Blastococcus saxobsidens DD2: one gene and its partner. Each later gene encodes a partner of the first gene's protein in a complex. Links are inferred from orthologs where the notes say so. Each region holds a gene or a part of one and is shown in the gene's direction. Other genes may lie near its edges.

Evidence for each region.
Region 2: the proteins of rpsG (region 1) and tig are in contact, whole or in part, in a crystal structure (PDB 3GTY), measured with the Thermotoga maritima proteins. The link is inferred for Blastococcus saxobsidens DD2 from one-to-one orthologs. Residues at the interface, in WP_004081843.1 of Thermotoga maritima: Lys34, Lys52, Lys55, Glu59, Arg62, Gln63, Glu66, Asn67, Lys69, Val71, Arg95, Ala109, Lys110, Lys111, Gly112, Arg113, Pro114, Glu117, Glu121, Ile124, Ala125, Tyr127, Asn128, Asn129, Thr130, Gly131, Lys135, Asp139, Arg142, Met143; in WP_004081061.1 of Thermotoga maritima: Glu122, Val124, Val129, Leu130, Tyr133, Glu188, Gly259, Ile262, Tyr263, Glu266, Ser270, Glu273, Gln274, Glu277, Arg308, Gln311, Ile312, Ser315, Tyr316, Glu325, Arg329, Arg336, Leu363, Phe366, Trp367, Arg373, Leu377, Arg381, Leu384, Glu387.

The regions. Positions count from the first base shown.
Region 1 is NC_016943.1:4,142,974-4,158,400, reverse strand. What follows is about bases 1-2,852. They hold rpsG (30S ribosomal protein S7), read left to right. Parts: upstream 1-1,117; coding sequence 1,118-1,588; downstream 1,589-2,852. Other genes in these bases: fusA (elongation factor G), read left to right, coding at 1,674-2,852; rpsL (30S ribosomal protein S12), read left to right, coding at 744-1,118; BLASA_RS19715 (LLM class F420-dependent oxidoreductase), read right to left, coding at 1-206. In the rest of the region: more of fusA, read left to right, coding at 2,853-3,773; tuf (elongation factor Tu), read left to right, coding at 3,957-5,150; rpsJ (30S ribosomal protein S10), read left to right, coding at 5,283-5,588; rplC (50S ribosomal protein L3), read left to right, coding at 5,604-6,269; rplD (50S ribosomal protein L4), read left to right, coding at 6,266-7,042; rplW (50S ribosomal protein L23), read left to right, coding at 7,039-7,341; rplB (50S ribosomal protein L2), read left to right, coding at 7,393-8,226; rpsS (30S ribosomal protein S19), read left to right, coding at 8,261-8,542; rplV (50S ribosomal protein L22), read left to right, coding at 8,563-9,027; rpsC (30S ribosomal protein S3), read left to right, coding at 9,027-9,956; rplP (50S ribosomal protein L16), read left to right, coding at 9,960-10,376; rpmC (50S ribosomal protein L29), read left to right, coding at 10,376-10,609; rpsQ (30S ribosomal protein S17), read left to right, coding at 10,606-10,899; rplN (50S ribosomal protein L14), read left to right, coding at 11,109-11,477; rplX (50S ribosomal protein L24), read left to right, coding at 11,516-11,830; and more genes.
Region 2 is NC_016943.1:1,461,292-1,476,739, forward strand. Bases 8,369-11,241 are described here. They hold tig (trigger factor), read left to right. Parts: upstream 8,369-9,017; coding sequence 9,018-10,466; downstream 10,467-11,241. Other genes in these bases: BLASA_RS06915 (amidase), read left to right, coding at 8,369-8,762; BLASA_RS06930 (ATP-dependent Clp protease proteolytic subunit), read left to right, coding at 10,715-11,241. Also shown: BLASA_RS24090 (DUF4365 domain-containing protein), read left to right, coding at 1-508; BLASA_RS06895 (DEAD/DEAH box helicase), read left to right, coding at 816-5,579; BLASA_RS06905 (histidine kinase dimerization/phosphoacceptor domain-containing protein), read left to right, coding at 6,106-6,753; more of BLASA_RS06915, read left to right, coding at 7,311-8,368; more of BLASA_RS06930, read left to right, coding at 11,242-11,353; BLASA_RS06935 (ATP-dependent Clp protease proteolytic subunit), read left to right, coding at 11,373-12,002; ATP-dependent Clp protease ATP-binding subunit ClpX, read left to right, coding at 12,299-13,573; BLASA_RS06945 (acyl-CoA dehydrogenase family protein), read left to right, coding at 14,094-15,260; BLASA_RS06950 (CaiB/BaiF CoA transferase family protein), read left to right, coding at 15,270-15,448. UniProt on the Bacillus subtilis protein: Involved in protein export. Acts as a chaperone by maintaining the newly synthesized protein in an open conformation. Functions as a peptidyl-prolyl cis-trans isomerase.

The DNA.
Region 1 (15,427 bases):
GGCGTTCGGCTGTAGATGGGCAGGATGCCGCTGAGCAGCTCCACGCGCTCCGTCACCGCCGCCAGGTACCCGAGCTGGCTCACCGCGTCGAAGGTGTACACCTCCGCCACCATGGCGAGGTCGAGACCGGCGGCCTCCAGGTCGCGGATCTCCGCCGCGGTCTCCTGGAAGCCCCCGCTGTAGCTGGCCTGGATGCCGATGCGCACGTGCTCTCCTCTGTTCTCGCGGCACCACCGTTGGCGCCGTCCGCACGGTATCGGGCGGCGCGCGGGGGAGCCGCGGAGCTGTCGTGCAGCCGCAGCGGGCGGTAGCGTCCGGGGCTCCGGGCGCCCGCCCGCCTCACCGCGGTCGACGTGTCGACGCGGGTGTGAGGGACCCGGCTTTGACCCGTTCCGAAGGCGCGGGTATCGTGGTCAGCCGTGCCCAGGGTGCCCTGGGCCTGCTCCCGTTCGCGGTGCGCCTGGGTAGCCGGAGGGCTCGTCCTCCTGGCCGCCGGGGACCGCCCATCCGGCCCGACCGGAGGGTGGCGGCGCCGAGTCGCGAGGGGCAACCGAGTTCGGTCCGACACCGGGCCGGTCCCGGGAAGGGCGACACGCCCGACCGCGGGGGCCGGACGGCGGAACACGGCCGCGTTCGGGAAGGTTCCGCCAGGAGCCGGCACCCGAGCACCACAGCAGAGCAGCACAGTCTCTAGGACCAACAGACAGCACCACCCCAGCGCAGGTAGGAGATCCAGGCCCCTCATGCCCACGATCAACCAGCTGGTCCGCAAGGGCCGCGAGGACAAGGTCGTCAAGACCACGACCCCGGCGCTGAAGGGTTCCCCTCAGCGTCGCGGCGTGTGCACCCGCGTGTACACGACGACTCCGAAGAAGCCGAACTCGGCGCTGCGGAAGGTCGCCCGCGTCCGCCTCACCAGTGGCATCGAGGTCACCGCCTACATCCCCGGTGTCGGTCACAACCTGCAGGAGCACTCGATGGTGCTCGTGCGTGGTGGCCGGGTGAAGGACCTCCCGGGTGTGCGGTACAAGATCATCCGCGGCTCGCTGGACACCCAGGGTGTCCGCAACCGCAAGCAGGCACGCAGCAAGTACGGCGCCAAGAAGGAGAAGAGCTAATGCCTCGCAAGGGCCCCGCGCCGAAGCGTCCGCTGGTCGCCGACCCGGTGTACCAGTCGCAGCTGGTCACCCAGCTGGTGAACAAGGTGCTGGTCGATGGCAAGCGCTCGATCGCCGAGGCGATCGTCTACGGCGCCCTCGAGGGCGCCCGCGCGAAGAGCGACACCGACCCGGTCGTCACGCTCAAGCGCGCGCTGGACAACGTCAAGCCGGCCCTCGAGGTCCGCAGCCGCCGCGTCGGTGGCGCGACCTACCAGGTCCCCGTCGAGGTGCGCCCTTCGCGGAGCACCACGCTCGGCCTGCGCTGGCTGATCCAGTACAGCCGGGCTCGTCGTGAGAAGACGATGACCGAGCGCCTGATGAACGAGCTGCTCGACGCGAGCAACGGTCTGGGTGCCGCCGTCAAGCGGCGCGAGGACACGCACAAGATGGCCGAGTCGAACAAGGCCTTCGCGCACTACCGCTGGTGACGTCCGTCCACCAGCACCCGCGGCCGGCGGGACGTCCGGGCCACCCCCGGAACCCGCTCGCGGACCAGAACCAAGAGGAGAAGTAATGGCCAGCAACGAGGCCCAGCTGCGGAAGACCCGGAACATCGGGATCATGGCGCACATCGACGCCGGCAAGACCACCACGACCGAGCGCATCCTCTTCTACACCGGTATCACGTACAAGATCGGTGAGGTCCACGACGGCGCGGCCACGATGGACTGGATGGAGCAGGAGCAGGAGCGCGGCATCACCATCACGTCGGCCGCGACGAAGTGCTCGTGGAACGGTCACGACATCAACATCATCGACACCCCCGGGCACGTCGACTTCACCGTCGAGGTGGAGCGGTCGCTGCGGGTGCTCGACGGTGCGGTGGCGGTGTACGACGGTGTCGCCGGCGTCGAGCCGCAGACCGAGCAGGTGTGGCGTCAGGCCGAGAAGTACGGCGTCCCGCGCATGTGCTTCGTGAACAAGCTCGACCGCACCGGTGCCGACTTCTTCCGCTGCGTCGACATGATGGTGGAGCGGCTGGCGGCCAACCCGCTGGTGCTCCAGCTGCCCATCGGTGCCGAGGCCGACTTCATCGGCGTCATCGACCTGGTCACCATGAAGGCCCTCACGTGGCGTGGCGAGACCAAGATGGGCGAGGACTACGCGGTCGAGGAGATCCCGGCCGAGCTGGCCGACCAGGCCGCCGAGTACCGCGAGAAGCTGCTCGAGAACATCGCGGACTTCGACGACTCGCTGATGGAGGACTACCTCGGTGGCGAGGAGATCGAGGTCGACCGGCTGAAGGCGGCCATCCGCAAGGCCACCATCGGCGGCCAGGTCAACCCGGTCCTCACCGGCACCGCGTTCAAGAACAAGGGTGTGCAGCCCCTCCTCGACGCGGTCGTCGACTACCTGCCCAGCCCGCTGGACATCGAGGCGATCGTCGGCACCGCCCTGGACGGCGAGACCGAGGTCCTGCGGCACGCCGACGAGGACGAGCCGTTCTCGGCCCTGGCCTTCAAGATCCAGACCGACCAGCACCTGGGCAAGCTGACCTACGTCCGCGTCTACTCCGGCCGGCTCGACGCCGGGTCCGCGGTGCTCAACAGCACCAAGGACCGCAAGGAGCGGATCGGCAAGATCTACCAGATGCACGCGAACAAGCGCGAAGAGCGCGCGGGCGTGGGCGCCGGTCAGATCGTGGCGGTCAACGGCCTCAAGCAGACGACGACGGGCGACACCCTCTGCGATCCGCAGAAGCCGGTGATCCTCGAGTCGATGACCTTCCCCGCTCCGGTCATCTCGGTCGCCATCGAGCCGAAGACCAAGAGCGACCAGGAGAAGCTGGGCACCGCGATCCAGAAGCTCGCCGAGGAGGACCCGACCTTCCAGGTGAAGCTGGACGAGGAGACCGGTCAGACGGTCATCTCCGGCATGGGCGAGCTCCACCTGGAGATCCTGGTGGACCGCATGCGCCGCGAGTTCAACGTCGAGGCCAACGTCGGCAAGCCGCAGGTGGCCTACCGCGAGACGATCCGCAAGGCCGTCGAGCGGTACGACTACACGCACAAGAAGCAGACGGGTGGCTCCGGGCAGTTCGCGAAGGTCCAGATCGCGATCGAGCCGCTCGAGATGACTGCCGACTCGGCGACCTACGAGTTCCAGAACAAGGTCACCGGCGGCCGCATCCCGAAGGAGTACATCCCTTCGGTCGACCAGGGCATGCAGGACGCCATGCAGTACGGCGTGCTGGCCGGCTACCCGATGGTGGGCGTCCGGGCGAGCCTGCTCGACGGGCAGTACCACGAGGTCGACTCCTCGGAGATGGCCTTCAAGATCGCCGGTTCGATCGCCTTCAAGGAGGCGGCGCGCAAGGCCAGCCCGGCCCTGCTCGAGCCGCTGATGGCGGTCGAGGTGACGACGCCCGAGGACAACATGGGCGACGTCATCGGCGACCTCAACTCCCGCCGCGGGACCATCCAGGCGATGGAGGAGCGCTCCGGCGCCCGCGTCGTCAAGGCCCTGGTGCCGCTGTCGGAGATGTTCGGCTACGTGGGCGACCTGCGCAGCCGCACCCAGGGACGGGCGAGCTACTCGATGGTGTTCGACTCGTACGCCGAGGTCCCGGCCAACGTCGCCAAGGAGATCATCGCGAAGGTGACGGGGGAGTGAGCATCGCAGGGCCGTCGGCGGCCCGAGGAGCGCAGCGTTCCCGGAACCGAGCCATGGTCGCCGCCAAGGTGACCGGCGAGTAACTGGCGAGTAACCGGAATGCGGGCCCAGCGTCCGCGTTCTCCGAGCAGAGCCCCACCCCAGAGCACGCACCACCTGCGTAACCACGAGGAGAGGAACCCAGTGGCCAAGGCCAAGTTCGAGCGGACCAAGCCGCACGTCAACATCGGCACCATCGGGCACATCGACCACGGCAAGACGACGCTGACCGCGGCGATCACCAAGGTCCTGCACGACAAGTACCCGAACCTCAACGAGGCCTCGGCGTTCGACCAGATCGACAAGGCGCCCGAGGAGAAGGCTCGCGGCATCACGATCTCGATCGCGCACGTCGAGTACCAGACCGAGAACCGGCACTACGCGCACGTCGACTGCCCCGGGCACGCCGACTACATCAAGAACATGATCACCGGTGCGGCGCAGATGGACGGCGCCATCCTGGTCGTGGCCGCTACCGACGGCCCGATGCCGCAGACCAAGGAGCACGTCCTCCTGGCCCGCCAGGTCGGCGTCCCCTACATCGTCGTGGCGCTCAACAAGGCCGACATGGTCGACGACGAGGAGATCCTGGAGCTCGTCGAGCTCGAGGTCCGCGAGCTGCTCTCCGAGTACGAGTTCCCGGGTGACGACGTCCCCGTGGTCCGCGTGTCGGCGCTGAAGGCCCTCGAGGGCGACGCCGAGTGGGGCGACAAGCTCATGGAGCTGATGAACGCCGTCGACACCGCGATCCCGGAGCCGGAGCGCGAGATCGACAAGCCGTTCCTCATGCCCGTCGAGGACGTCTTCACGATCACCGGTCGTGGCACCGTCGTCACCGGTCGCGTCGAGCGCGGCATCGTCAAGGTCTCCGAGGAGATCGAGATCGTCGGTATCCGTGAGGGTTCGACGAAGACGACCGTCACCGGCGTCGAGATGTTCCGCAAGCTGCTCGACCAGGGTCAGGCCGGCGACAACGTGGGTCTGCTCCTGCGCGGCATCAAGCGCGAGGACGTGGAGCGCGGCCAGGTCGTCGTGAAGCCCGGCTCGATCACCCCGCACACCAACTTCGAGGGTTCGGTCTACATCCTCTCGAAGGACGAGGGTGGCCGTCACACGCCGTTCTTCAACAACTACCGTCCCCAGTTCTACTTCCGGACGACGGACGTCACCGGCGTCGTGACCCTGCCGGCCGGCACCGAGATGGTCATGCCGGGCGACAACACCGAGATGACGGTGGAGCTCATCCAGCCCATCGCCATGGAGGAGGGCCTGCGTTTCGCCATCCGCGAGGGTGGCCGTACCGTCGGCGCCGGCCGGGTCGTCAAGATCAACAAGTAACACCTCGGACGGGCGGCGGCCGCTGGCCGGTCGCCGCCCGGCCAGGGTGCGGGTTCCCTCACCAGCACCCGCAGACGGGTCAACAGACCCACTCGAACTTTCACAACCGATCGGCAGGAGCAGAAGACAGCGATGGCGGGACAGAAGATCCGCATCCGGCTGAAGGCCTACGACCACGAGGCGATCGATGCCTCGGCGCGACGCATCGTGGAGACGGTCACCAAGACCGGAGCCCGAGTGGTCGGCCCCGTGCCGCTGCCGACGGAGAAGAACGTGTACGCGGTGATCCGCTCGCCGCACAAGTACAAGGACTCGTTCGAGCACTTCGAGATGCGCACGCACAAGCGGCTCATCGACATCCTCGACCCGACGCCGAAGACGGTGGACGCGCTCATGCGCATCGACCTGCCGGCCTCGGTCGACGTCAACATTCAGTAAGGGCAGTCAGCAGACATGGCGAGCACATTTCGCGGTCTCCTCGGCGAGAAGCTGGGGATGACCCAGGTTTTCGACGAGAACAACCGTCTCGTGCCGGTGACCGTCGTCAAGGCGGGCCCGTGTGTGGTGACCCAGGTGCGCACCCCCGAGGTCGACGGCTACTCCGCCGTCCAGCTCGGTTTTGGTGAGATCGACCCGCGCAAGGTGAACCGTCCCGAGGGCGGGCACTTCACCAAGGCGGGCGTGACGCCGCGGCGGCACCTGGTGGAACTGCGCACGGAGGACGCCGGCAACTACACGGTCGGCCAGGAGCTGACCACCGAGGTCTTCGACGGCGTGGCCAAGGTCGACGTCATCGGAACCAGCAAGGGCAAGGGCACCGCCGGTGTCATGAAGCGCCACGGCTTCAAGGGTCTGGGCGCCAGCCACGGCACCCACCGCAAGCACCGTGCCCCCGGTTCCATCGGTGGCGCGTCGACCCCCGGCCGGGTCTTCAAGGGCCTGCGCATGGCCGGTCGCATGGGCGCGGTCAAGACCACGACCCTCTCGCTCAACGTCCACAGGGTGGACGCCGAGCGGGGCCTGCTGCTGATCAAGGGCGCCATCCCCGGCCCGAAGGGCGGCCTCGTGCTGGTCCGTTCGGCCGTCAAGGGTGGCCCCGTGGGGAGTGACGACAAGTGACCCAGTCCACCGAGACGCGCACCGACCGCCAGGTCGACGTGCGCACCCCGGCGGGGGAGACTTCCGGCAGCGTCACGCTCCCCGGTGAGCTCTTCGACGCCAACGCCAACGTCTCGCTCATGCACCAGGTCGTCGTGGCCCAGCTGGCCGCGGCCCGCCAGGGCACGCACGCGACCAAGACGCGGGCCCAGGTCCGCGGTGGTGGCGTGAAGCCGTACCGGCAGAAGGGCACCGGGCGGGCCCGTCAGGGCTCGATCCGCGCTCCGCAGTTCTCCGGCGGTGGAATCGTGCACGGCCCGCAGCCGCGGGACTACACCCAGCGGACGCCGAAGAAGATGAAGGCCGCCGCGCTGCGCGGTGCGCTCTCCGACCGGGCTCGTGAGGGCCGGGTGCACGTGGTCTCAGCCTTCGTGGACGGCGACGCCCCGAAGACGAAGGCCGCTCTCGCCACGCTGAACGCGGTGACCCAGGCCAAGCGGGTCCTGATCGTCCTCGACCGGGACGACGTCCTCAACTGGGTCAGCCTGCGCAACGTGCCTGAGGTCCACCTCATCGAGGCCGGCCAGCTGAACACCTACGACGTGCTGGTGTCCGACGAGGTCATCTTCACCGAGGCCGCGCTGGCCGAGTTCGTCGCCGGGCCGGTCAAGGGCAAGCGCTCGAGCACCGACCTGCCGGACCTCGCCACCCACGAGATCCCCGGTGGCGTTCCGTCCATCGCCCCCGCCGTCGGTGAGGGCACCGTCGAAGAGACCACCGAGGAGAAGGCATGAGCGTCCGCGATCCCCGGGACGTCCTGCTCGCCCCGGTCATCTCCGAGAAGAGCTACGGGCTGCTCGACAGCAACCAGTACACCTTCATCGTGCTGCCCGAGGCCAACAAGACGCAGATCAAGATCGCGGTCGAGCAGATCTTCAAGGTGAAGGTCCTCGGCGTGAACACGATCAACCGCCAGGGCAAGCGCAAGCGCAGCCGGGGCACGCAGATGGGCAAGCGCAAGGACACCAAGCGCGCCATCGTCTCCCTCGCCCCCGGCGACCGCATCGAGATCTTCGGCGGCCCGGGCGCGTAAGCGACCCGACCACCGACCGGACCAGAGAGAACAGACAGGGACTCACGACCCATGGCTATCCGCAAGTACAAGCCGACGACGCCGGGCCGCCGCGGCTCCAGCGTCGCCGACTTCGCCGAGGTCACCCGCGACCATCCCGAGAAGTCGCTGGTCCGGCCGCTGCACGGTCGTGGCGGGCGCAACGTCCACGGCAAGGTCACCGCCCGCCACCAGGGTGGTGGTCACAAGCGCGCCTACCGGCTGATCGACTTCCGCCGGGCGGACAAGGACGGCGTGCCGGCCAAGGTCGCGCACATCGAGTACGACCCGAACCGCACCTCCCGGATCGCACTGCTGCACTACGCCGACGGCGAGAAGCGCTACATCCTCGCGCCGGCGAAACTGAAGCAGGGCGACACGGTGGAGTGCGGGCCCGCGGCCGACATCAAGCCGGGCAACAACCTGCCGCTGCGGAACATCCCCGTCGGCACCGTGGTTCATGCCATCGAGCTCCGTCCCGGTGGCGGCGCCAAGATCGCCCGTTCTGCGGGTACCAGCGTCCAGCTGGTCGCCCGTGAAGGCCGGTTCGCGCAGCTGCGCATGCCGTCGGGCGAGATCCGCAACGTCGACGTGCGCTGCCGCGCGACCGTCGGCGAGGTGGGCAACGCCGAGCAGTCGAACATCAACTGGGGCAAGGCCGGCCGGATGCGGTGGAAGGGCAAGCGCCCGACCGTCCGTGGTGTCGCCATGAACCCGGTCGACCACCCGCACGGTGGTGGTGAGGGCAAGACCTCCGGTGGTCGCCACCCGGTGAACCCGAAGGGCAAGCCGGAGGGCCGGACGCGCAAGCGGAAGGCCAGTGACGCCCTGATCGTGCGCCGCCGGCGCACCAACAAGAAGCGCTGAGCCCGGGTTCCCCGGCGGTTATGGAGAGTCCGTTATGCCACGCAGCCTGAAGAAGGGCCCGTTCGTCGACGACCACCTGCTCAAGAAGGTGGACGCTCAGAACGACAAGGGCACCAAGAACGTGATCCGTACCTGGTCACGCCGCTCGACGATCATCCCGGACATGCTGGGTCATACCCTCGCGGTGCACGACGGCCGCAAGCACGTCCCGGTGTTCGTCACTGAGGCGATGGTCGGGCACAAGCTCGGGGAGTTCGCGCCCACGCGCACCTTCCGCGGGCACATCAAGGACGACCGCCGCTCGCGGCGGGGCTGACCAGGTAGAGAGAGATTCAGATGACTTCCCAGTTGGGACAGGAGGCGCCGGTCGCCCGGGCTACGGCCCGGTTCGTCCGCGTGACCCCCATGAAGGCCCGCCGGGTGGTGGATCTCATCCGCTACCTGCCGACCGACGAGGCCCTGGCGCTGCTGCGGTTCGCTCCGCAGTCGGCCAGTGAGCCGGTCGCCAAGGTCGTCGCCAGCGCGGTGGCCAACGCCGAGCACAACCTGCAGCTGGACCCGGCTGCCCTGGTGGTGAGCGCGGCCTACGTCGACGAGGGCCCCACGCTCAAGCGGATCCGTCCGCGGGCCCAGGGCCGGGCGTTCCGCATCAACAAGCGGACCAGCCACATCACCGTCGAGGTGAGCGAGGTCGCCACCAGCGCCGAGCTCGCGCAGAAGTCGCGCAAGGCGCGTCGGGACACCGGCCAGTCCGGCCCGGCCACCCAGCAGACGAACAACACGAGGGGAGGGACCCGCTAGTGGGTCAGAAGGTCAACCCGCACGGGTTCCGGCTCGGGATCACCACCGACTACAAGTCCCGGTGGTACGCGGACAAGCTGTACAAGGACTACGTCAAGGAAGACGTCGCGATCCGCAAGCTCATGTCCAAGGGCATGGAGCGGGCCGGCATCTCCAAGGTGGAGATCGAGCGCACCCGCGACCGGGTCCGCGTCGACATCCACACCGCCCGGCCGGGCATCGTCATCGGCCGGCGCGGTGCCGAGGCCGACCGCATCCGCGGGGAGCTGGAGAAGCTCACCGGCAAGCAGGTGCAGCTGAACATCCTCGAGGTCAAGAACCCCGAGTCCGATGCGCAGCTCGTCGCCCAGGGCGTCGCAGAGCAGCTGTCCAGCCGCGTCAGCTTCCGTCGTGCCATGCGCAAGGCGATGCAGTCGGCGCAGCGCAGCCCGCAGGTCAAGGGCATCCGGGTGCAGTGCTCGGGTCGCCTGGGCGGCACGGAGATGAGCCGGTCGGAGTTCTACCGCGAGGGCCGGGTGCCGCTGCACACGCTCCGCGCGAACATCGACTACGGCATCTACGAGGCCCGCACCACCTTCGGCCGCATCGGCGTCAAGGTGTGGATCTACAAGGGTGACGTCAGCGGCTCCCGCGCCGAGCGTGCGGCCCTCGAGGCGCTCGCCGACCGCCAGCAGCGTCGTGAGCGGGCCCAGCGTCCGCAGCGCCGTTCGGGCTCCTCCGGCACCACCGCCGGGGGGACCGAGGCCGGCCGCGCCGCCGTCGAGTCCTCCGGGCCGGTCGCCGACACCGCGGCCGCCGAGAGCACCGTGGCGCAGACCTCCGGCGAGGTCGCGCCCGAGCAGACCGTCGCCGAGGCCGCGGGTCCGCAGGGCACCGCCGCCGCCGAGGCCGTGGCTCCGAACCCGCCCGCCCAGAACACGGAGAGCTGAGCCATGCTCATCCCACGGCGCGTCAAGCACCGCAAGCAGCACCACCCGAGCCGGTCGGGCCGGGCCAAGGGCGGCACCGAGATCAACTTCGGTGAGTACGCCATCCAGGCGCTCGAGCCCGCCTACGTCACCAACCGGCAGATCGAGTCCGCGCGTATCGCGATGACCCGGCACATCCGGCGTGGCGGAAAGGTGTGGATCTCGATCTACCCGGACCGTCCGCTGACCAAGAAGCCGGCCGAGACCCGCATGGGTTCCGGCAAGGGCTCGCCCGAGTGGTGGGTGGCCAACGTCAAGCCCGGCCGCGTGCTGTTCGAGCTGTCCGGTGTCGCCGAGCCCGTGGCCCGTGAGGCCATGCGCCGTGCGATCCACAAGCTGCCGATGAAGTGTCGCTTCATCACGCGTGAAGGAGAAGTGTGATGGCCGCTGGTCTGACCGCTCCCGAGCTGCGCGAGCTCTCGGCTGACGAGCTCGCCTCGCGGCTGCGCGAGTCGAAGGAAGAACTGTTCAACCTGCGGTTCCAGGTGGCCACCGGCCAGCTGGACAACAACCGGCGACTGCAGACCGTCCGCCGCGACATCGCCCGGATCTACACGATCATGCGCGAGCGCGAGCTGGGTCTCTCGGTCGCCCCGAGTGAGGGTGTGGCATGAGCGAGACCCAGACGTCGGCCACCGGTCCCGGCCTGGCCGGCCGGGGCTACCGGAAGCTCCGCGAGGGCCTGGTCGTCAGCGACAAGATGGAGAAGACCATCGTCGTCGAGGTCGAGGACCGCGTGAAGCACGGCCTCTACGGCAAGGTCATCCGCCGGACGAGCAAGTTGAAGGCCCACGACGAGCAGGGGGTCGCCGGCGTCGGTGACCGCGTGCAGATCATGGAGACCCGGCCGACGTCCGCCACCAAGCGGTGGCGGCTGGTCGAGGTCCTGGAGAAGGCGAAGTAGCGAAGGCCTCGTGCCCGCCCCGGCCCTCCGGGGCTGCAACGGGTAGGAGTACTCTGAACGACTGGCGCGCACCCCGGTCGCGCGCCACATCCCGGTCTCCGCAGTCGGACGCACCGGTGGCTTCTGCCGCCGGTGCGTCCGCACGCGGGTTCCGGACAGCCGGTTCACCGTTCCGGCCCGGCTGTCACCACGAGTTTTGGGAGTAGGACGTGATCCAGCAGGAGTCGCGGCTGCGAGTCGCCGACAACACCGGTGCGAAGGAGATCCTCTGCATCCGCGTGCTCGGCGGTTCCGGGCGACGCTACGCGGGCATCGGCGACGTCATCGTCGGCACCGTCAAGGACGCGCTGCCGGGTGCCGGAGTCAAGAAGGGCGACGTGGTCAAGGCCGTCATCGTCCGCACGGTGAAGGAGCGCCGTCGTCCTGACGGCTCCTACATCCGCTTCGACGAGAACGCCGCGGTGATCATCCGTGACAGCGGCGACCCGCGCGGCACGCGCATCTTCGGGCCGGTCGGCCGGGAGCTGCGCGACAAGCGCTTCATGCGGATCATCTCGCTCGCCCCGGAGGTGTTGTGATCATGGCTGCCAGTGCGCAGAGCGGGAAGACCCCGTCGATGAAGGTCAAGAAGGGCGACACCGTCCTCGTGCTGTCCGGCAAGGACAAGGGCGCGAAGGGCCGGGTCATCGCCGCCTACCCCAAGCTCCAGAAGGTGCTGGTGGAAGGTGTCGGACGGGTGAAGAAGCACACCCGTATCAGCTCGACGCAGCGCGGCGCCCAGCAGGGCGGGATCGTCACGCAGGAGGCGCCCATCCACGTGAGCAACGTGATGGTGATCGACTCCGAGGACAAGCCGACCCGGGTCGGCTACCGCAAGGACGAGGAAGGCCGCAACATCCGGGTTTCGCGGCGCACCGGTAAGGACCTCTGACCCTCATGAGCGCACCCACCCGTGAGCTGCCACGCATGCTCGCCAACTACCGCCAGACGATCGTGCCGGCGCTGCAGAGCGAGTTCGGCTACGAGAACGTCATGCAGATCCCGCGACTGACCAAGATCGTCGTCAACATGGGCGTCGGCGAGGCGACCCGCGACGCGAAGCTGATGGACGGCGCGGTCCGCGACCTCACCGCCATCACCGGTCAGAAGCCGGCCGTCGTCCGGGCCCGCAAGTCCATCGCTCAGTTCAAGCTGCGCGAGGGCATGCCGATCGGCGCGAAGGTCACCCTCCGCGGCGACCGGATGTGGGAGTTCCTGGACCGGCTGCTGTCGCTGGCCCTGCCCCGTATCCGCGACTTCCGCGGGCTGAACTGCAAGCAGTTCGACGGCCACGGCAACTACACGTTCGGCCTGAACGAGCAGTCGATGTTCCGCGAGATCGACGTCGACAAGATCGACCGGCAGCGCGGCATGGACATCACTCTGGTCACCACCGCCACGAACGACGACGAGGGCCGCGAGCTGCTCCGCCAGCTCGGCTTCCCCTTCGCCGGCCAGCCCGTCGTGACCACCATCCGCTGAGCCGGTAGGAGACAACCATGGCCAAGAAGGCTCTGATCAACAAGGCGGCCCGCAAGCCCAAGTTCGCGGTCCGCGGCTACACCCGCTGCCAGCGGTGCGGTCGCCCGCACGCGGTCTTCCGCAAGTTCGGCCTGTGCCGCATCTGCCTGCGGGAGATGGCCCACGCCGGGGAGCTCCCCGGCGTGCGCAAGTCCAGCTGGTGAAGGATCCGGCTGCCCCCACGACACGCTTCGCGCGCCGCGGGTCCCTGCAGCCGGACCGATCCAGCAAGTCACCGACCGAGCACCACCGATCGCCGAGAGGCCCACGCGCCAAGTCCGGGACGACCCGGCGCATGAGGAACCGCGGTGAGAGAGGCACCACTACGCCATGACCATGACCGACCCGATCGCAGACATGCTCACGCGTCTGCGGAACGCCAACCAGGCGTACCACGACTCCGCGGTCATGCCGTCGTCGAAGCTCAAGACGCACATCGCCGAGATCCTCCAGCAGGAGGGCTACATCGCCGGCTGGCGCGTCGACGAGACCGACAAGGACGGCAACCCGTTCAAGCAGCTGGTCATCGACCTGAAGTACGGCCCCAACCGCGAGCGGAGCATCGCCGGGGTCCGGCGGGTCTCCAAGCCCGGCCTGCGGGTGTACGCGAAGTCCACCGCACTGCCCAAGGTGCTCGGCGGTCTCGGCGTGGCGATCATCTCGACCTCGACCGGGCTGCTGACCGACAAGCAGGCGAACAAGAAGGGCGTGGGCGGGGAAGTCCTCGCCTACGTCTGGTAAGAGGAGCGAGCGAAGATGTCACGGATCGGACGACTCCCGATCGCCGTGCCCAGTGGTGTGGACGTCACGATCGACGGCCAGACGGTCAGCGTGAAGGGACCCAAGGGCGAGCTTCGCCACACGGTCGCCGCACCGATCACCGTCGAGCGCGACGAGGACGGCACGCTGCGGGTGCAGCGCCCCAACGACGAGCGTCAGAACCGCGCCCTGCACGGGCTCTCGCGGACTCTGATCGCCAACATGATGACCGGCGTCACCGAGGGGTACACCAAGACCCTCGAGATCGTCGGTGTCGGTTACCGCGTCCAGGCGCGCGGCTCGGACCTCGAGTTCGCCCTGGGCTTCAGCCACCCCGTCCCGGTCAAGGCCCCCGAGGGGATCGCCTTCGCGGTCGAGTCGCCCACCCGCCTGCGGGTGAGCGGCATAGACAAGCAGCTGGTCGGCGAGGTGGCGGCCAAGATCCGCAAGATCCGCAAGCCCGACCCGTACAAGGGCAAGGGCGTGCGGTACCAGGGCGAGGTCGTCAAGCGCAAGGTCGGGAAGACGGGTAAGTGATGGCTCAGGCAGCAACTTCCACGAACGGGAAGACCGCCGGCGGACACAAGCCCGTCGGCACCGACATCAGCACGGCACGTCGCGTCTCGCGGCTCCGCCGTCACAACCGGCTGCGCAAGCGGGTATCCGGCACGCCGGAGCGTCCGCGCCTGGTGGTCAAGCGCAGCGCGCGCCACATCCACGTGCAGGTGGTCGACGACACCGTCGGCCGCACCGTGGTGAGCGCGTCCACCATGGACGCCGGCCTGCGCGGTGCCGAGGGCGACAAGTCCGCCCTGGCCCGTCAGGTGGGTGCCCTGGTGGCCGAGCGCGCGAAGGCCGCCGGCATCACGTCGGTCGTCTTCGACCGCGGTGGCAACCGGTACGCCGGGCGCATCGCCGCCCTGGCCGACGGTGCCCGCGAGGGTGGGCTGGACTTCTGATGATCTCCCACCCCACCAGCAGCAGCGAGCAGATCGAGAGGGACGTCTGATGCCAGGACCACAGCGACGCGGCGGCGGCGCCGGCGGCGGTAACGACCGCCGTGACCGCCGTGACGGCGGGCGGGGCCCCGGAGGCGCTCCCGCCGAGAAGAGCAACTACATCGAGCGCGTGGTGGCCATCAACCGCGTCTCCAAGGTCGTCAAGGGTGGTCGGCGCTTCAGCTTCACCGCCCTGGTGATCGTGGGCGACGGCGACGGCACCGTGGGCGTCGGTTACGGCAAGGCCAAGGAGGTGCCCGCGGCGATCGCCAAGGGCGTCGAGGAGGCCAAGAAGCACTTCTACAAGGTGCCGCGCATCGCCAGCACCATCCCGCACCCGGTGCAGGGTGAGGCGGCCGCCGGTGTCGTGCTGCTCAAGCCGGCCAGCCCCGGTACCGGTGTCATCGCCGGTGGCCCGGTCCGTGCCGTGCTGGAGTGCGCCGGGATCCACGACGTGCTCTCCAAGAGCCTCGGTTCGTCGAACCCGATCAACATCGTGCACGCCACGATGCAGGCGCTGAAGGACCTCGTCCGCCCCGAGGAGATCGCGGCCCGCCGCGGCCTGCCTCTCGAGGACGTCGCTCCGGCCGCCATGCTGCGTGCCCGCGCGGGTCAGGGGGTCTGAGATGGCGCAGCTGAAGGTCACCCAGGTCAAGTCCGCGATCGGCACCAAGCCCAACCAGCGCGAGACGCTGCGCTCGCTGGGCCTGAAGAAGATCAACGACTCGGTCGTTCAGGAGGACCGTCCCGAGATCCGCGGGATGGTCGCGACGGTGCCCCACCTGGTCACCGTCGAAGAGGTCTGAGGAAAGACTCGCTATGACTCTGAAGGTTCACCACCTGCGTCCCGCCCCCGGTGCCCACACCCGCAAGACCCGTGTGGGTCGTGGTGAGGGCTCGAAGGGCAAGACGGCCGGGCGCGGCACCAAGGGCACCGGCGCACGGGGCACCGTCTCCGCGCGGTTCGAGGGTGGGCAGACCCCGCTGAACATGCGGCTGCCCAAGCTCTCGGGCTTCAAGAACAACAACAAGGTCGTCTTCCAGGTCGTCAACCTCGACCGGATCGCGTCCCTGTTCCCGCAGGGCGGCCCGGTCAACCCGGACACCCTGGCCGAGGCCGGCGCCGTGCGGCGCGGCCAGCCGGTCAAGGTGCTGGGCACCGGTGAGCTGGGCGGCGTCAAGGTCGACGTCCACGCGCACGCCTTCTCCGC
Region 2 (15,448 bases), 2.7 Mb from region 1 along the record:
CGTGCGCGCGTTCGTACTTCTGCGCCGAGCGCTGCCCGGGTTACGCGGCGAGAGCCTGAGACAGGCCATCATCACGTTAAGTTACTTAACACCGCACCCGGACATCTACTGGCACTCCGGCAACTGGATCCCGCCTGGGATCAAGCAGCAGGCGCGGGCGTCGTTTCGTTGGTCCGCAGAGGAGCTCGTCCATCTGGTGTCGGCAGTCGAGGAGCGGCCCGAGGAGACGCCCGGGTGGGAGCGCGGCGGGCTTGGCCAATGCCTGTGGTGCCTGCTCGTGGAAGACGGAGAGCTCGAGCGGGTGGCTGCCCAGGCAGTCGGACTCGCTGTTGCTCGTAGCGAGCTCGAGGTTGCCCTTCGCCTGCTCGTGATCGCGCAGGCGAGGGCCGACGCCCCACTCGACATGGTGCGGCAACTGATCGAACTGAATCCACGGTTACGCGCCCACTGGTACTTAACAGAGCTCGTTCAGGACTTAGAAGAGTTCGGCTTCGTCGACGTCTACTGACACCGTGATGGGCGGCCCCGCAGGCGCCACGAAGCCTGACGGGGTTCGCGCCTGACCTGAGGCTTTGACCTGACGCGAGAATCGCCCAAGAGGTACCGGAAGCCTGCAGCCAAGAACCGAAGTTCCGTCGCCTTGATCTGGAGCTGGCTCGGCACCGCGAGAAGCCGCTAGCTGTAGTGCCCACGATCTAGGTGGGGTGGTCCTCGACCGAAGCCCAGCCGGGTGGACGTTCGGCTAGTCGATCTCTGGCCCACTCGTCCGGGCGGGGCAACCCTGTCCTGCCGCTCTGTCGGGCAAGATACGAAGCGTGACGGGGACTATCCACGCTGTCCTGGACCGCCTGCGCGGCGAATCGCTGGACGAGCGGGACAAGGGCAGCAAGTTCGAGCAGCTGATCCGGGCGTACCTGATGACCGACCCGGAGTGGACGTCCCGGTTCTCCGACGTGTGGCTGTGGTCGGACTGGCCGGGGCGCGCCGGCCGGCCGGACACCGGCATCGACCTGGTCGCATTGAACGCCGACGACGGTGGGCTGACCGCGATCCAGTGCAAGTTTTACGGCTCGGGTCGCACGGTCGCCAAGGCCGACATTGACTCGTTCGTGTCCGCCTCTGCTTCCGCACAGTTCACCCGGCGCATCGTCTTCGACACGGCGGCCGGCTGGTCGGCGAACGCGGAGGACACGCTGGCCGACGGCGTCGCCCAGCGGGTGGACATCGGCTACCTGGCCGACGCGGCGATCGACTGGGGTCAGTTCTCGTGGACGACGCCAGAGATCGTCGTCCCCACGGGCAAGAAGGCGCTGCGCCCGCACCAGCAGAAGGCGCTGGCCGACGTCCGCGCCGGGCTCGCCGTGCACGATCGCGGCCAGCTGGTGATGGCCTGCGGTACGGGCAAGACCTTTACCAGCCTGCGGATCGCCGAGGAACTGGCCGGGGCGGGGAGGAACGTGCTGTTCCTCGTGCCGAGCATCCAGCTGCTGAGCCAGAGCCTGCGGGAGTGGATGGCCAACGCCGAGGTCGACATCCGGGCGATGGCGGTCTGCTCCGACGTCCGCGTGGGGCGGCAGGCACAGTCCGACGACGCCGACCAGCTGCCGATCGACCTGACCGAGCCGGCCTCGACCGACCCCGAGACCCTGCTCGCCCGGTTCGAGCAGGGCACGAACGCCGCCGGGCGCATGCGGGTGATCTTCTCCACCTACCAGTCGATCGACGTGGTCACCCGTGCGCAGGAGCTCGGCCTTCCCGACTTCGACCTGGTGATCTGCGACGAGGCGCACCGGACCACCGGGGTGACCCTCGCCGACAAAGACGAGTCCGCGTTTGTCCGCGTGCACGACGCAGGCGCCCTGAAGGCGGCCAAGCGTCTCTACATGACCGCGACTCCTCGGGTCTTCGGGGAAGAGGTCAAGCGCAAGGCCACTGACGCTGACGCGGTCCTGGCAGACATGGGGAACGCCGACGTGTTCGGCCCCGAGCTGCACCGGCTCGGCTTCGGTCAGGCGGTGGAGGCCGACCTGCTCACCGACTACAAGGTGCTGGTGCTGGCCGTCGATGAGAAGTACGTGGCCGAGAACTTCCAGCAGGCGATGGCCAACTCCGGCGAGATCCAGCTCGACCAGGCGGCCAAGCTGATCGGCTGCTGGAACGGCCTGGCCAAGAACTTCGGGCCCGGGGCCAGCGACGACGACGCTCGTGCCGTCGACAAGGCGCCGATGCGGACGGCGGTCGCCTTCGCGCAGCACATCAAGGCGTCCAAGGCGGCGGCGTCCGCGTTCCCCGATCTGGCCGATCGGGCGCAGATCGACGCGCCGGACGACCGGCCGAAGCTGCGTGTCGAGGCCGCGCACGTGGACGGCACGATGGGGGTGCACGAGCGCAACACCCACCTGGCGTGGCTCAAGGAGCCGGCAGGGGACGGGGTGTGCCGGGTGCTGACCAACGCCCGGTGCCTGTCCGAGGGCGTGGACGTGCCGGCGTTGGACGCAGTTCTGTTCCTCACCCCGCGGGGCTCGCAGGTGGATGTCGTGCAGTCGGTCGGCCGGGTGATGCGCAAGGCGCCGGGCAAGGAGCTGGGCTACATCGTGCTGCCGGTGGTGGTCCCCAGTGGCGTCGCGCCGGAGGAGGCGCTGCGGGACAACGAGCGGTACAAGGTGGTCTGGCAGGTGCTGCAGGCGCTGCGCAGCCATGACGACCGGTTCCACGCGCTGGTCAACCAGATCGAGCTGAATAAGCGCAAGCCGGACCAGATCGAGATCGTCTCCATCACCGACCCGACGGACGGCGACGGCGTCACCGTCCCGGATCCCGGCAAGCCCGGCGAGAAGACCCCTGAGCAGCTGCTCATGGAGTTCCCCGCCGACCAGTTCCGGGACGCGATGTTCGCGCGGATCGTGAACAAGGTTGGTGAGCGTCGCTACTGGGAGACGTGGGCGAAGGACATCGCCGACATCGCCGCCGCGCACGTCACCCGGATCAAGGGGCTGCTCGCCTCCCCCGGGCCAGCGGCGAACGAGTTCGGGCACTTCGTTGCCGGGCTGCGAGGCAACCTGAATGACTCGATCACCGACGACGCAGCGATCGACATGCTGGCCCAGCACCTGATCACTCGGCCGGTGTTCGACGCCCTGTTCGCCCACTCCAGTTTCCTTGAGGGCAACCCGGTGGCCCGGGTGATGGAGAACATGCTGGCGGTGCTCGACGAGCACGCTCTGGAGTCAGAGAACGAGACTCTCGAGGGCTTCTATGAGTCCGTCCGCAAGCGGGTATCCAACGTGGACAACGCGGCCGGCAAGCAGAAGGTGCTCGTCGAGCTATACGACAAGTTCTTCGCCACCGCCTTCCCCATGACCGTGGCGAAGCTCGGCATCGTCTACACGCCAGTGGAGATCGTCGACTTCATTCTCCGCTCGGCCGACGAGGTACTGCGCGCGGAGTTCGGCCAAGGGCTGACCGACGAGGACGTGCACGTCCTCGACCCGTTCACCGGCACCGGCACCTTCCTGGTGCGCCTGCTGCAGAGCGGGCTGATCGAGCCGCACGACCTGGCCCGAAAGTATGCGAACGAGCTGCACGCCAACGAGATTCTGCTACTGGCCTACTACATCGCCGCGGCCAACATCGAGACGACCTTCGAGGAGCTTGAGGGGACCCCGCAGCCGTTCCCCGGTCTGGTGCTCACCGACAGCTTCCAGTCATGGGAGGACAGCGACCAGCAGGACATCGAGGTCATCCCGGAGAACAATGAGCGCCTCGAGCGGCAGAAGCAGTTGCCGATCCAGGTCATCGTCGGCAACCCGCCGTACTCCGTCGGGCAGGACAGCGCGAACGACGACAACGCGAACGAGAAGTACCCGACGTTGGACGGCGCGATTCGGACGACGTACGCCGCTCGCTCCTCCGCGACGAACAAGAACTCGCTCTACGATTCGTATATTCGGGCGATCAAGTGGGCCACCCTCCGCCTCGGCGATCGCGGCATCGTCGCGTTCGTCACCAATGGTGGCTTCTTGGACTCCAACACCGCCGACGGCATGCGCAAGACGCTGGCTGAGGAGTTCTCGGCCATCCACGTGTTCAACCTGCGCGGCAACCGGCGGCAAGGTGGCGCCGAGGGCCGACCGATCTGGGAAGCATTCGCGAAGGGCTCCGGCGGATCGATTGCGACCATCGCCATCGTGGTGCTGGTCAAGCGACCCGAGACCTCCGAGCCCGCAACGGTCTTCTACTCGGAGGTCGGTGACTTCACCACGGCGATCGAGAAGGTGGCGGAGGTGGTTCAGGCGCGCAGTATCAGCGGCTTGACTCCCGTCGCTATCACACCCAACGCTCACGGCGACTGGCTGCAGCAGCGGGCAGACGACTTCGACGCGTTCCTGCCGTTGCCGTCTTTGGTGCAGGAACCGGGGCGGGGTGTAGAGACGACTCGCGATCCATGGGTCTACAACGCATCATCCAGTGCCATTGTACGGAACATGACTAAGAGCGTCGCTGCTTACGAAGCAGCCCGACTCGGCAATCGTCGCATCGACCAGGCGCACATCAAGTGGTCTTCCACTCTCCAAGCCCTTCTCGAGCGCGGGCGTGAAATCGAGTTACTGAGTAGCCCGCCTCGAACCATCGCGTACCGCCCCTTCACCCGCCAGTTCCTCTATGACGACATTCGGTGGATCCATCGTCCTGGAGTGCTTAAAGGGCTATTTCCGACCCTGAAGGCCAGCAACTGGGGCTTCCACATCACGGGCATCGCCTCTCACGCCGACTTCAGTGCCTTGATGGTCAATGTTCCGCCCGACAAGCACTTGTTGGACACCGGTCAATTCTTTGCTCGATGGCGGTACGAGAAGGTCGATGAATCGGGGATGTTCGACGTCCACAAGGGCGAGATCGTCGATGGCTTTCGGCGGATCGACAACATTACTGATGAGGCGCTTGCTGCGTTCTCGGCTGCCTATCCGGGCGAGTCGATCAGCAAGGACGACATCTTCGACTACGTCTACGGGTTGCTGCACTCGCCGGAGTACCGGGAAACCTATGCCGCGGACCTGAAGAAGATGCTTCCGCGTATCCCCTTCGCGAGCGACTTCCGCGCGTTCGCCGATGCGGGCAAGCGACTGGCCGAGGTGCACCTGGGCTACGAGACCCTCGAACCGTATGCGCTGGAGGGACTCGATGTGGCCGGCCCGGGTGGTGATGCGGACTTCGCTTTCTTCGCCGTCCGGAACAAGAAGATGGCCTTCGGCAAGCCGACCGCGGAGCAGAAGGCCGCGGGGCTGCGACACGACCGTTCGGTGATCCAGTACAACGACCGGATCACCCTGCGCGGCGTCCCGGAAGAGGCGTACCGGTACACGTTGGGAAGCCGGTCGGCCATCGAGTGGATCATCGATCGCTACTGGGTGAGGACCGACAAGGCGTCGGGCATCGTCAACGACCCCAACGACTGGTCCCGTGAGGTCGGCGATCCGCGTTACATCGTTGACCTGCTGGCACGGATCGTCACAGTCTCCTTGGAGACGATCACGGTGGTGGACTCACTGCCCCCGCTTGGTGTCCGCCACGACGGGTGATCGACGGGACGGCCAGGCCGCGATCACGGTGCGCCGGCCGCTACCGATGGGGCACCGACCGGCCACGAAACGACACTTAGAGGTCCGTGCCCGTCGCCGCTCGTGGGCCGGCGGCCCCGTGCCTTACAGCTGCACGGCGCCGAGGTCATCCACGGCCGGGACGTGTCTCAGCCGTGCCTTAAACACCGGCTACAGCCGGTGGTCAGCGGTCAACAGGGGTCGGCATCGTCAAGCTCGAGAGCGGTTCCAAGGCCGCGCTGAACTGCGGAGACGGGCATACGAGCTAGTCAGTACGGGGAGCGGGTGACCGGGATCGAACCGGCATGGCCAGCTTGGAAGGCTGGGGCTCTACCATTGAGCTACACCCGCGGAGCCGCGCGCACCCGTCGATCGACTCCAGGGCGAACGGTCCGGGTGGAGGATAGCGCCCGCCTTCGGCGGACCCCGGCGAGGCCGTGTCCGGCAGTGCCCGGAACTCGTACTTCCGGCTGATCTATTCCGCCGTCCCGGCTCGTACGGTGACCACGTGCACGCGCTGCTGCGCCCGGTGTGGCGTGAGCCCAGACCGACCGACGCCCCCACCCGGGTCTGGCGGGACTGGCTGCTGGTCGTCCTGGTGCCGGTCGCCGCCGCGCTCGAGGGGACGCTCCAGGCCGACCTGCCGTTCCGCTGGCTGCAGGTCGCGGTCCTCTGCGTGCTCGCCCCCGTGCTGCTGTGGCGCCGGACACGGCCGCTGCTCGTGTTCGTCGTCTGGTTCGGGGTCCTGGCCGTGCTCGGGATCGTCACCGGTGACGGCGACGGCCTGTACTCCGCCGCGTTCGGGCTGCTGCTGCTGCCGTACGCCATCGTGCGTTGGGGCTCGGGCGTCCAGGCGGTCGCCGGTCTCGGCGTCCTGCTGGTCAGCGCGGTGGCCTCGATGGTCCTCAGCCCGGCATCGCCGGGCGATGCCATCGGCGGCTCCGCGATCCTGCTCTCGTCCCTCGCCCTCGGTGCCGCTGCCCGCTACCGGTCGCGCGCCCGGGCTGGCGAGCTCGACCAGGTGGCCCCCCGCGAGCGGGAGAACCTCGCCCGCGACCTGCACGACACCGTCGCCCACTACGTGTCGGCGATCGCCGTCCGCTCGAGGCGCCGCACTCGGTCGCCGACCCCGTGCCGCTCGTGGTGCACATCGTGAGCGCCGTCGTGTTCACGGTGGTCGGCGCCTTCCAGTTCGTGCCCGGCACCCGGACGCCGCGGCCGCGCTGGCGCCGGGTCACCGGGCGGATCGCCGCCCCGGCCGGGCTCGTGGCGGCGCTGAGCGGGCTGTGGCTGACCCTCGTGATCACCGGGGCCGACAGCAAGTCGCTGACCGGGTTCCGCGCAGCGGCCGGGGCCGGGATGGCCGTCTCTCTCGCTCGGCGTCGTCGCCGTCCTGCACCGCGACATCCGGCGGCACCGCGCCTGGATGCTGCGCGGCTACGCCATCGGCATCGGCGCCGGCACGCAGGTGTTCACCGCCGGCATCTGGTTCGCGGTCGCCGGCGAGCCCGGCCGGACCGCCGAGGCGCTGGCCATGGGCGCCGGCTGGCTGATCAACCTGACCGTCGCCGAGTGGTTGATCCGGCGCCCGTCCGGCCGGGGTGCCCCCGCCTGGCCCGCGGGTGTGCGGACGGTGGCGGCCGAGCAGGTCGGGTGACCACCACGTCGTGGGAGCCGGGGGGTGGTGTCGGACACCGCAGCTACGGTGCCCGTGTGATCGAGACCACGTGGCTGGACGCCACCGCGCAGGCCGAGCTGATCCGGGACGGGGAGGCAACCCCCGCGGAGCTGGTCGAGGCGGCGATCGAACGGATCCAGCGGGTGAACCCGCAGCTGGACGCGGTCATCCGCGAGCGCTTCGACGCCGCCCGCGAAGAGGCTCGCGGCGAGCTCCCGGACGGCCCCTTCCGCGGGGTGCCGCTGCTACTCAAAGACCTGGGCTGCCACGTCGCCGGCGAGGAGACCAACTACGGCACGTCCTTCCTGCGGGACGCCGCGTTCCGCTGGCCGGGCGACAGCTACCTCGCCCAGCGGTTCCGCGCGGCGGGCTTCGTCGTCCTCGGCCGCACCAACGTGCCCGAGTTCGGCACCACGATCACCACGGAGCCGGCCGCGAACGCCCCGGCCCGCAACCCGTACGACACCAACCGCTCCACCGGGGGCTCCAGCGGCGGCTCCGCGGCCGCGGTCGCCGCCGGCCTGGTACCCGTCGCGCACGCCGGCGACGGTGGGGGGTCGATCCGCATCCCCGCCAGCGAGTGCGGCCTGGTCGGGCTGAAGCCGACGCGGGCCCGGGTCAGCCAGGGCCCGGACGTGGGGGAGAGCTGGGCCGGCGCCACGACCGACGGCGTCGTCACCCGCTCGGTGCGCGACACCGCCGCCGTCCTGGACGTCCTCGCAGGGCCGATGCCCGGTGATCCCTACGTCGCCCCGCCGCTGCCCCGCCCCCTGGCCGAGGAGGTGGGGGCGCCGGTGGGCCGGCTGCGCGTCGGCCTGCTGGACGCCGACCCGGGGGAGCAGTACCTGGACGACCCCGCGTGCCGGGCCGCGGTGGAGCGGGCCGGGCGGCTGCTGGCGGACCTGGGCTGCGACGTCGAGCCGGGGACTCCGGACGCGATGTTCGACCCGCTGTTCCCGCGCTTCTTCACCACCACGATCTCGGCCGACATCGCCCTCACCCTCTCCGCGCTCGAGCGCGCACTGGGCCGCCCCGTGGGGGACGCCGACCTCGAGCGGCGCAACGTCATGTACCGCGCCGTCGGCCGGAAGCTGTCCGCGGAGAAGTACGTCGGGGCGCGGACGTGGCTCGGCGCGTGGACCCGCCGCATGTCGGGCTGGTGGGCGCCGCCCGAGCTGGGTGGTCAGGGATTCGACCTGCTGGTGACGCCCACGATCGCCGCACGCCCGCCGGAGCTCGGCTGGTTCACCGCCGCCGGGCCGGAGGAGGAGGGCCGGCGGATCAACAGCGTCATGCCCTTCACCGCGCAGTTCAACGTCACCGGGCAGCCGGCGATCAGCCTGCCGCTGCACTGGACCGACGAGGGGCTGCCCGTCGGGGTCCAGATCGTCGCGGCCTTCGGTCGGGAGGACGTGCTCGTCCGGGTGGCCGCCGCGCTGGAGGAGGCGGCGCCGTGGGCGGACCGTCGTCCGGCGGTGTCCGCCTGACGGGTTGCCGGGCTGCGGCCCGCGCGGTGCCGCCTAGACTCGGGCAGCCACGGGGTGTGGCGCAGCTTGGTAGCGCACCTGCTTTGGGAGCAGGGGGCCGCAGGTTCAAATCCTGTCACCCCGACCGGACGAGCGCGATGCCTCCATCCCGCCACCGCGCGCGTGCCCCCGACGTCTCTAGACTCGGGGGTCGACCCGGCGTCACCGGACCCGCGGGCGCCCACAACCGCCGTCTTACCGAGGAGCACTGCCGCTGTGAAGAGCACCATCGAGGAACTGGGCCCCACGCGGGTCCGGCTGGCGATCGAGGTGCCGTGGGGGGACCTGGACCACGCCTTCGGTGAGGTCTACAAGGAGCTGGGCAAGCAGGTCCGCGTTCCGGGCTTCCGCCCCGGCAAGGTCCCCAACCGCGTGCTCGACCAGCGCATCGGCCGGCCGGTCGTCCTGGAGCAGGTCGTCCAGCACGCGGTCCCCGAGGTCTACTCGGAGGTCATCCGCGAGAACCAGGTGCGGGTGCTCGGCCAGCCCGACATCGAGGTGACCCGCCTCGACGACAACGACACCCTCGCCTTCACCGCCGAGGTCGACGTCGCCCCGCAGCTGGAGCTCCCCAGCCTGGACGACCTCGCCGTGACCGTCGACGACGTCGAGGTCACCGACGAGGAGATCGACCAGCAGGTCTCGGTCATGCGCGAGCGCTTCTCCATGCTCACGGGCGTCGAGCGCCCGGCGCAGGACGGCGACTTCGCCTCCATCGACCTCGAGGCCAAGCTCGGTGACGAGGTGCTGGAGGACGGCTCCACCACCGGCATGTCCTACGAGGTGGGCTCCGGCAACCTCATGGAGGGCCTCGACGACGCCGTCCGCGGGCTGTCCGCCGACGAGTCGAAGACCTTCGAGACCGCACTGCTCGCGGGCCCGAACGCCGGTGAGATGGCCGAGGTCACCGTCACCGTCCGCTCGGTGAAGGAGAAGGAGCTGCCGGAGCTGGACGACGAGTTCGCCTCCACCGCCAGCGAGTTCGACACCTTGGAGGAGCTCCGCGAGGACGTCCGCACCCGGGTGGCCCGCTCCAAGGTGATCCAGCAGGGCACCCAGGCGCGCGACAAGCTGGTCGAGCACCTGCTCGAGACCATCGAGGTGCCGATCCCCGAGAACCTGGTCCAGCGCGAGGTCGAGTGGCGCAACCAGGCATTCGAGCGCGAGCTGCAGCAGGCCGGCATGGACTGGGACACGTTCCTCCAGATGTCGGGCGTGGAGAGCCGCGAGGCCTACGACGCCGAGCAGCTGAAGAACGTCGAGGAGGCGGTCAAGACCCAGTTCATCCTGGACGCGATCGCCGACGCCCGTGAGGTCACCGTCGACAACGAGGACCTCTCGGCGCAGGTCATGGCCCAGGCCCAGCGCAACCGGATGAGCCCGGAGCAGTACGCCCAGCAGCTCCAGCAGGGCGGCAACATCGCCGAGTTCGTCGCCGACGTCCGCCGCACCAAGACGCTGGCCCAGCTGCTCGAGCAGACGACGATCACCGACGCGTCGGGCAACACCGTCGACCTCGAGGCGCTGCGCCCCAAGACGGTGCAGGCTCCGGCCGCCGACGAGGCGCCGGACGAGGACACCGACGAGGCCCCGGCCGGGGCCGCCGCCGACACGCCGGCCGACGGCGCCGACGACACGCCGGCCGAGGACGCCGACAAGGCCTGATCGCCCCCGTACCGCCGCCGACGCCGCTCCGCCCACCCGGGCGGGGCGGCGTCGGCGCGTTTCCCGGGCGCACGCTGCGCCGACGGCGAACACCGCCCGCTCGGGGACTGTCCCGTCGCGCCTGCGGGTTAGGGTCGACAGGACTCAGGCGATCGCCGGGGGGTACCGCCTCCCCGGTGGGCCGAACCGGGCCCGCACCACCGACGAGACCTACTGCCACGACGCGTCCTACGGAGGTCACCGCACCCGTGAGCACCACCGACCCGATCTTGGCGAGCGCACCCATGATGCGTGGCGCCAGCGGCATGATGAACCTCGGCGACTCGGTCTACGAGCGTCTGCTGCGCGAGCGGATCATCTTCCTGGGCACCCAGGTCGACGACGTCATCGCCAACCAGCTCGTCGCCCAGATGCTGCTCCTCTCCGCCGAGGACCCCAAGCAGGACATCCACCTCTACATCAACTCGCCCGGTGGCTCGGTCACCGCCGGCATGGCCATCTACGACACCATGCAGTTCATCGACTGCGACGTCGCCACGTACGGGATGGGCCTGGCCGCCTCGATGGGCCAGTTCCTGCTGACCGCCGGCACCAAGGGCAAGCGCTACGCCCTGCCGCACGCGCGGATCCTGATGCACCAGCCCTCGGCCGGTGTCGGCGGCACGGCCTCCGACATCGCCATCCAGGCCGACCTGTTCCGGCGGACCAAGCAGGAGCTGTCGGAGTTGCAGTCGCAGCTCACCGGGCAGACCGTCGAGCGGATCCTCGAGGACTCCGACCGAGACCGCTGGTTCACCGCCCAGGAGGCCCTGGAGTACGGCTTCGTCGACCACGTCGTCAGCCGCGCGGCCATGACCGACAGCGCCAACCCGGTCTCCGACAACTGAGTCCCGAGGACAGACGACGATGAGCTTCCAGATGCCCTCCAGCCGCTACATCCTGCCCTCCTTCGTGGAGCGCACGAGCTACGGCATGAAGGAGTCCAACCCCTACAACAAGCTCTTCGAGGAGCGGATCATCTTCCTCGGGGTGCAGGTCGACGACGCGTCGGCCAACGACGTGATGGCCCAGCTGATCACGCTGGAGTCCGCCGACCCCGACCGCGACATCACCATCTACATCAACTCGCCCGGTGGCTCGTTCACCTCGCTGATGGCCATCTACGACACGATGATGTTCGTCCGGCCCGACATCCAGACCGTCTGCATGGGCCAGGCAGCCTCGGCCGCCGCCGTCCTGCTCGCGGCCGGGACGCCGGGCAAGCGCCTGGCGCTGCCCTACTCCCGGGTGCTGATCCACCAGCCGTCCGGCGAGTCCGGCGGTCAGGTGTCCGACCTCGAGATCCACGCCGCCGAGATCGAGCGGGTGCGCGTGCAGATGGAGGAGATCCTGGCCCGGCACACCGGTCGCCCTCAGGAGCAGGTCCGCAAGGACATCGACCGCGACAAGATCCTGACGGCCGCCGAGGCCAAGGACTACGGCATCGTCGACCAGGTGATCCAGAGCCGGAAGCTCAACGCCCTCCCGACTCCGTGATCCGGTACGGGCCGGGGACGCGCGTGACGCGTGTTCGGCCCGTACCGTCGGAGGGGTCTGAGGGCACGGCGGGACACGAGTGGGACGGCCGGGGCGGAACCGGGTGAGTCATTGCCCGACCTCGTCCACGGCGGCAGGTACGTTCGGCGAACACCCGATCCCCGGCCAGAAGCGCCGGGAGGAGAGCCTCGCGGGACAGCCTGTCAGCGGGGTCGAGCAGGGGTAGCAAGCAGTACACATCCAACCCGCGGGTACCTGGCACCAGGACCGGCGACTGTCGAGGTGGAGGTCAGCAGGTGGCACGAATCGGTGAGAGCGGTGATCTGCTCAAGTGCTCGTTCTGCGGCAAGAGCCAGAAGCAGGTCAAGAAGCTCATCGCTGGCCCCGGGGTCTACATCTGCGACGAGTGCATCGATCTCTGCAACGAGATCATCGAGGAAGAGCTCTCGGAGTCGTCGGACCTGAAGTTCGACGAGCTGCCGAAGCCCAAGGAGATCCACGACTTCCTCGACCAGTACGTGATCGGCCAGGACAAGGCCAAGCGCACGCTCTCGGTCGCGGTCTACAACCACTACAAGCGGATCCAGGCCGGCGGTGACCGCGCCTCCCGCGAGGACGCCGTCGAGCTGGCCAAGTCCAACATCCTGCTGATCGGCCCCACCGGCTGCGGGAAGACCCACCTCGCGCAGACCCTGGCCCGGATGCTGAACGTCCCGTTCGCCATCGCCGACGCCACCGCGCTCACCGAGGCCGGCTACGTGGGTGAGGACGTCGAGAACATCCTCCTCAAGCTGATCCAGGCCGCCGACTACGACGTCAAGCGCGCCGAGACCGGCATCATCTACATCGACGAGGTCGACAAGATCGCCCGCAAGAGCGAGAACCCGTCGATCACCCGGGACGTCTCCGGCGAGGGTGTGCAGCAGGCCCTGCTGAAGATCCTCGAGGGGACGACGGCGTCGGTCCCGCCGCAGGGTGGGCGCAAGCACCCGCACCAGGAGTTCATCCAGATCGACACGACGAACGTGCTGTTCATCGTGGGTGGCGCCTTCGCCGGCCTGGAGCAGGTCATCGAGGCGCGCGCCGGCAAGCAGGGCATCGGCTTCGCCGGCGAGATCCGCGGCAAGAAGGAGCTCGAGGAGCTCAACGCCTTCGCCGAGGTCATGCCCGAGGACCTGCTGAAGTTCGGCATGATCCCCGAGTTCATCGGCCGCCTCCCGGTGATCACCAGCGTGAAGAAGCTGGACCGTCAGGCGCTGATCAACATCCTGACCCAGCCGAAGAACGCACTGGTGCGCCAGTACCGGAAGCTGTTCGAGCTCGACGGCGTGGAGCTGGAGTTCACCGACGACGCGCTCGAGGCCGTCGCCGACCAGGCGATCCTCCGCGGGACGGGCGCCCGCGGGCTCCGCGCGATCATGGAGGAGGTGCTCCAGTCGGTGATGTACGACATCCCCAGCCGCGAGGACATCGCCTCCGTGACGATCACCAAGGAGGTCGTCCTGGAGCACGTCAACCCGACGATCGTCCCGCGCAAGCCGTCCCGCGCCCCCCGCGAGAAGTCGGCCTGAGCCAGGTAGCACCCGTGCGAGCCCGTCCCCGATCCGGGGGCGGGCTCGCTGCGTCTCGCCGGTGGGAGCCCGTGGCAGCGCCCCAGGGTGTGCCGGCCCCGGTGCCGAGGCGCGCGGCGAGCGGCTGGGTGGAGGGTGTGACGGTCACGACCCCGGACGGTGGCCGGGCCGGTCCTCGACGATGTGCTCGGCGTTCGCGAGCGACGACGTCGCCGCGGGTCGGGGGGCGGAGTGCACACGGCCGGGGCCGCCCACGTCCTGGCGATGCGGACCGCCGGCCTTAGGGCCGCTACGGTGGCTCTGTGGCAGCAGTCACCGAAGATCGCAGCCGGGCGCCGAAGCGACTGCTCGGAGTGACCGCCGGTGAGTGCCCCGCGGGGGTGCGACCCCCTCACCCTGGCCCCGTGGGAGACCACGTCCCGTCGCGTCGACGCCGCTTGCGGTCGGGGCCACCGGGTCCGCGCGGTCCCTGGAGAGCCCCGCTCCGACGACGTCATCCGATCCGGCCAGGGGCATCCTGATGGACTTCGAACTCAGCGACGACCAGACGCAGGTACGTGACGGCGTCCGGAAGCTGGCCGCCACCTTCTCCGACGAGTACTGGGCCGAGCGGGACGAGAAGCACGAGTTCCCGTGGGACTTCTACAACGCGTTCGCCGAGGCGGGCTGGCTGGGCATCGCCATCCCCGAGGCGTACGGCGGTGGTGGGCTCGGCATCCTCGAGGCGGCGCTCCTGCTGGAGGAAGTGGCTGCATCCGGCGCCGGGATGAACGGCTGCAGCCCCATGCACCTGACGATCTTCGGACTCAACACCATCGTCAAGCACGGGAGCACGGAGCTGCGCGAAGAGGTCCTTCCTCGAGCCGCCGACGGGTCGCTGCACGTGTGCTTCGGGGTGACGGAACCCGACGCCGGGACGGACACGTCACGCATCTCCACCTTCGCCCGGCGAAGCGGCACCGACTACGTCATCAGCGGCCGGAAGGTGTGGATCACCAAGGCGGGCCAGTCCGAGAAGATGGTGCTGATCTGCCGTACGTCCCCGCGCGAGGAGACCGCCCGGCCCACCGAGGGCATGTCGCTGTTCCTGGTGGACCTTGATTCCGACGCCGTCCACCTGCGGGCCATCCCGAAACTGGGGCGCAACGCCGTGGCGTCCTACGAGGTGTTCATCGACGACCTGCGGGTGCCGGCGAGCGCGTTGATCGGCGAGGAGGGCCAGGGGTTCACCTACCTCCTGGACGGCCTCAACCCCGAGCGCATCCTGTTGGCCCACGAGGCACTGGGGATCGGTCGGGCGGCGTTGCGCCGGGCGACCCGCTACGCCAACGAGCGGGTCGTCTTCGGCCGGCCCATCGGCATGAACCAGGGCATCGCGTTCCCGCTCGCCGAGGCGTTGATGCGGCTGGATGCCGCCGAGCTCGCCGCACGCCACGCGGCCTGGCGCTACGACCGGGGCCTGCCCTGCGCACGCGAGGCCAACACGGCGAAGTACCTCTGCGCCGAGGCGGGTTTCCAGGCCGCCGACCAGGCGATCCAGACCCACGGGGGGATGGGGTACGCCAAGGAGTACCACGTGGAGCGCTACTTCCGGGAAGCGCGACTGCTGCGGCTGGCCCCGGTGAGCCAGGAGATGGTGCTGAACCACATCGCCCAGCACGTGCTGCGCCTGCCGAAGTCCTACTGAGAGGCCACCATGTCCCACCACGCCGGCGCGTTGTCGGGTCTGCGCGTCGTGGACCTGTCGCGGGTCCTCGCCGGCCCGCTGTGCACGCAGATGCTCGCCGACCACGGCGCGGAGGTGATCAAGGTCGAGCCGCCTGCCGGTGACGAGACCCGGGGGTGGGGGCCGCCGTTCGTCGGGCCCCGGACGAG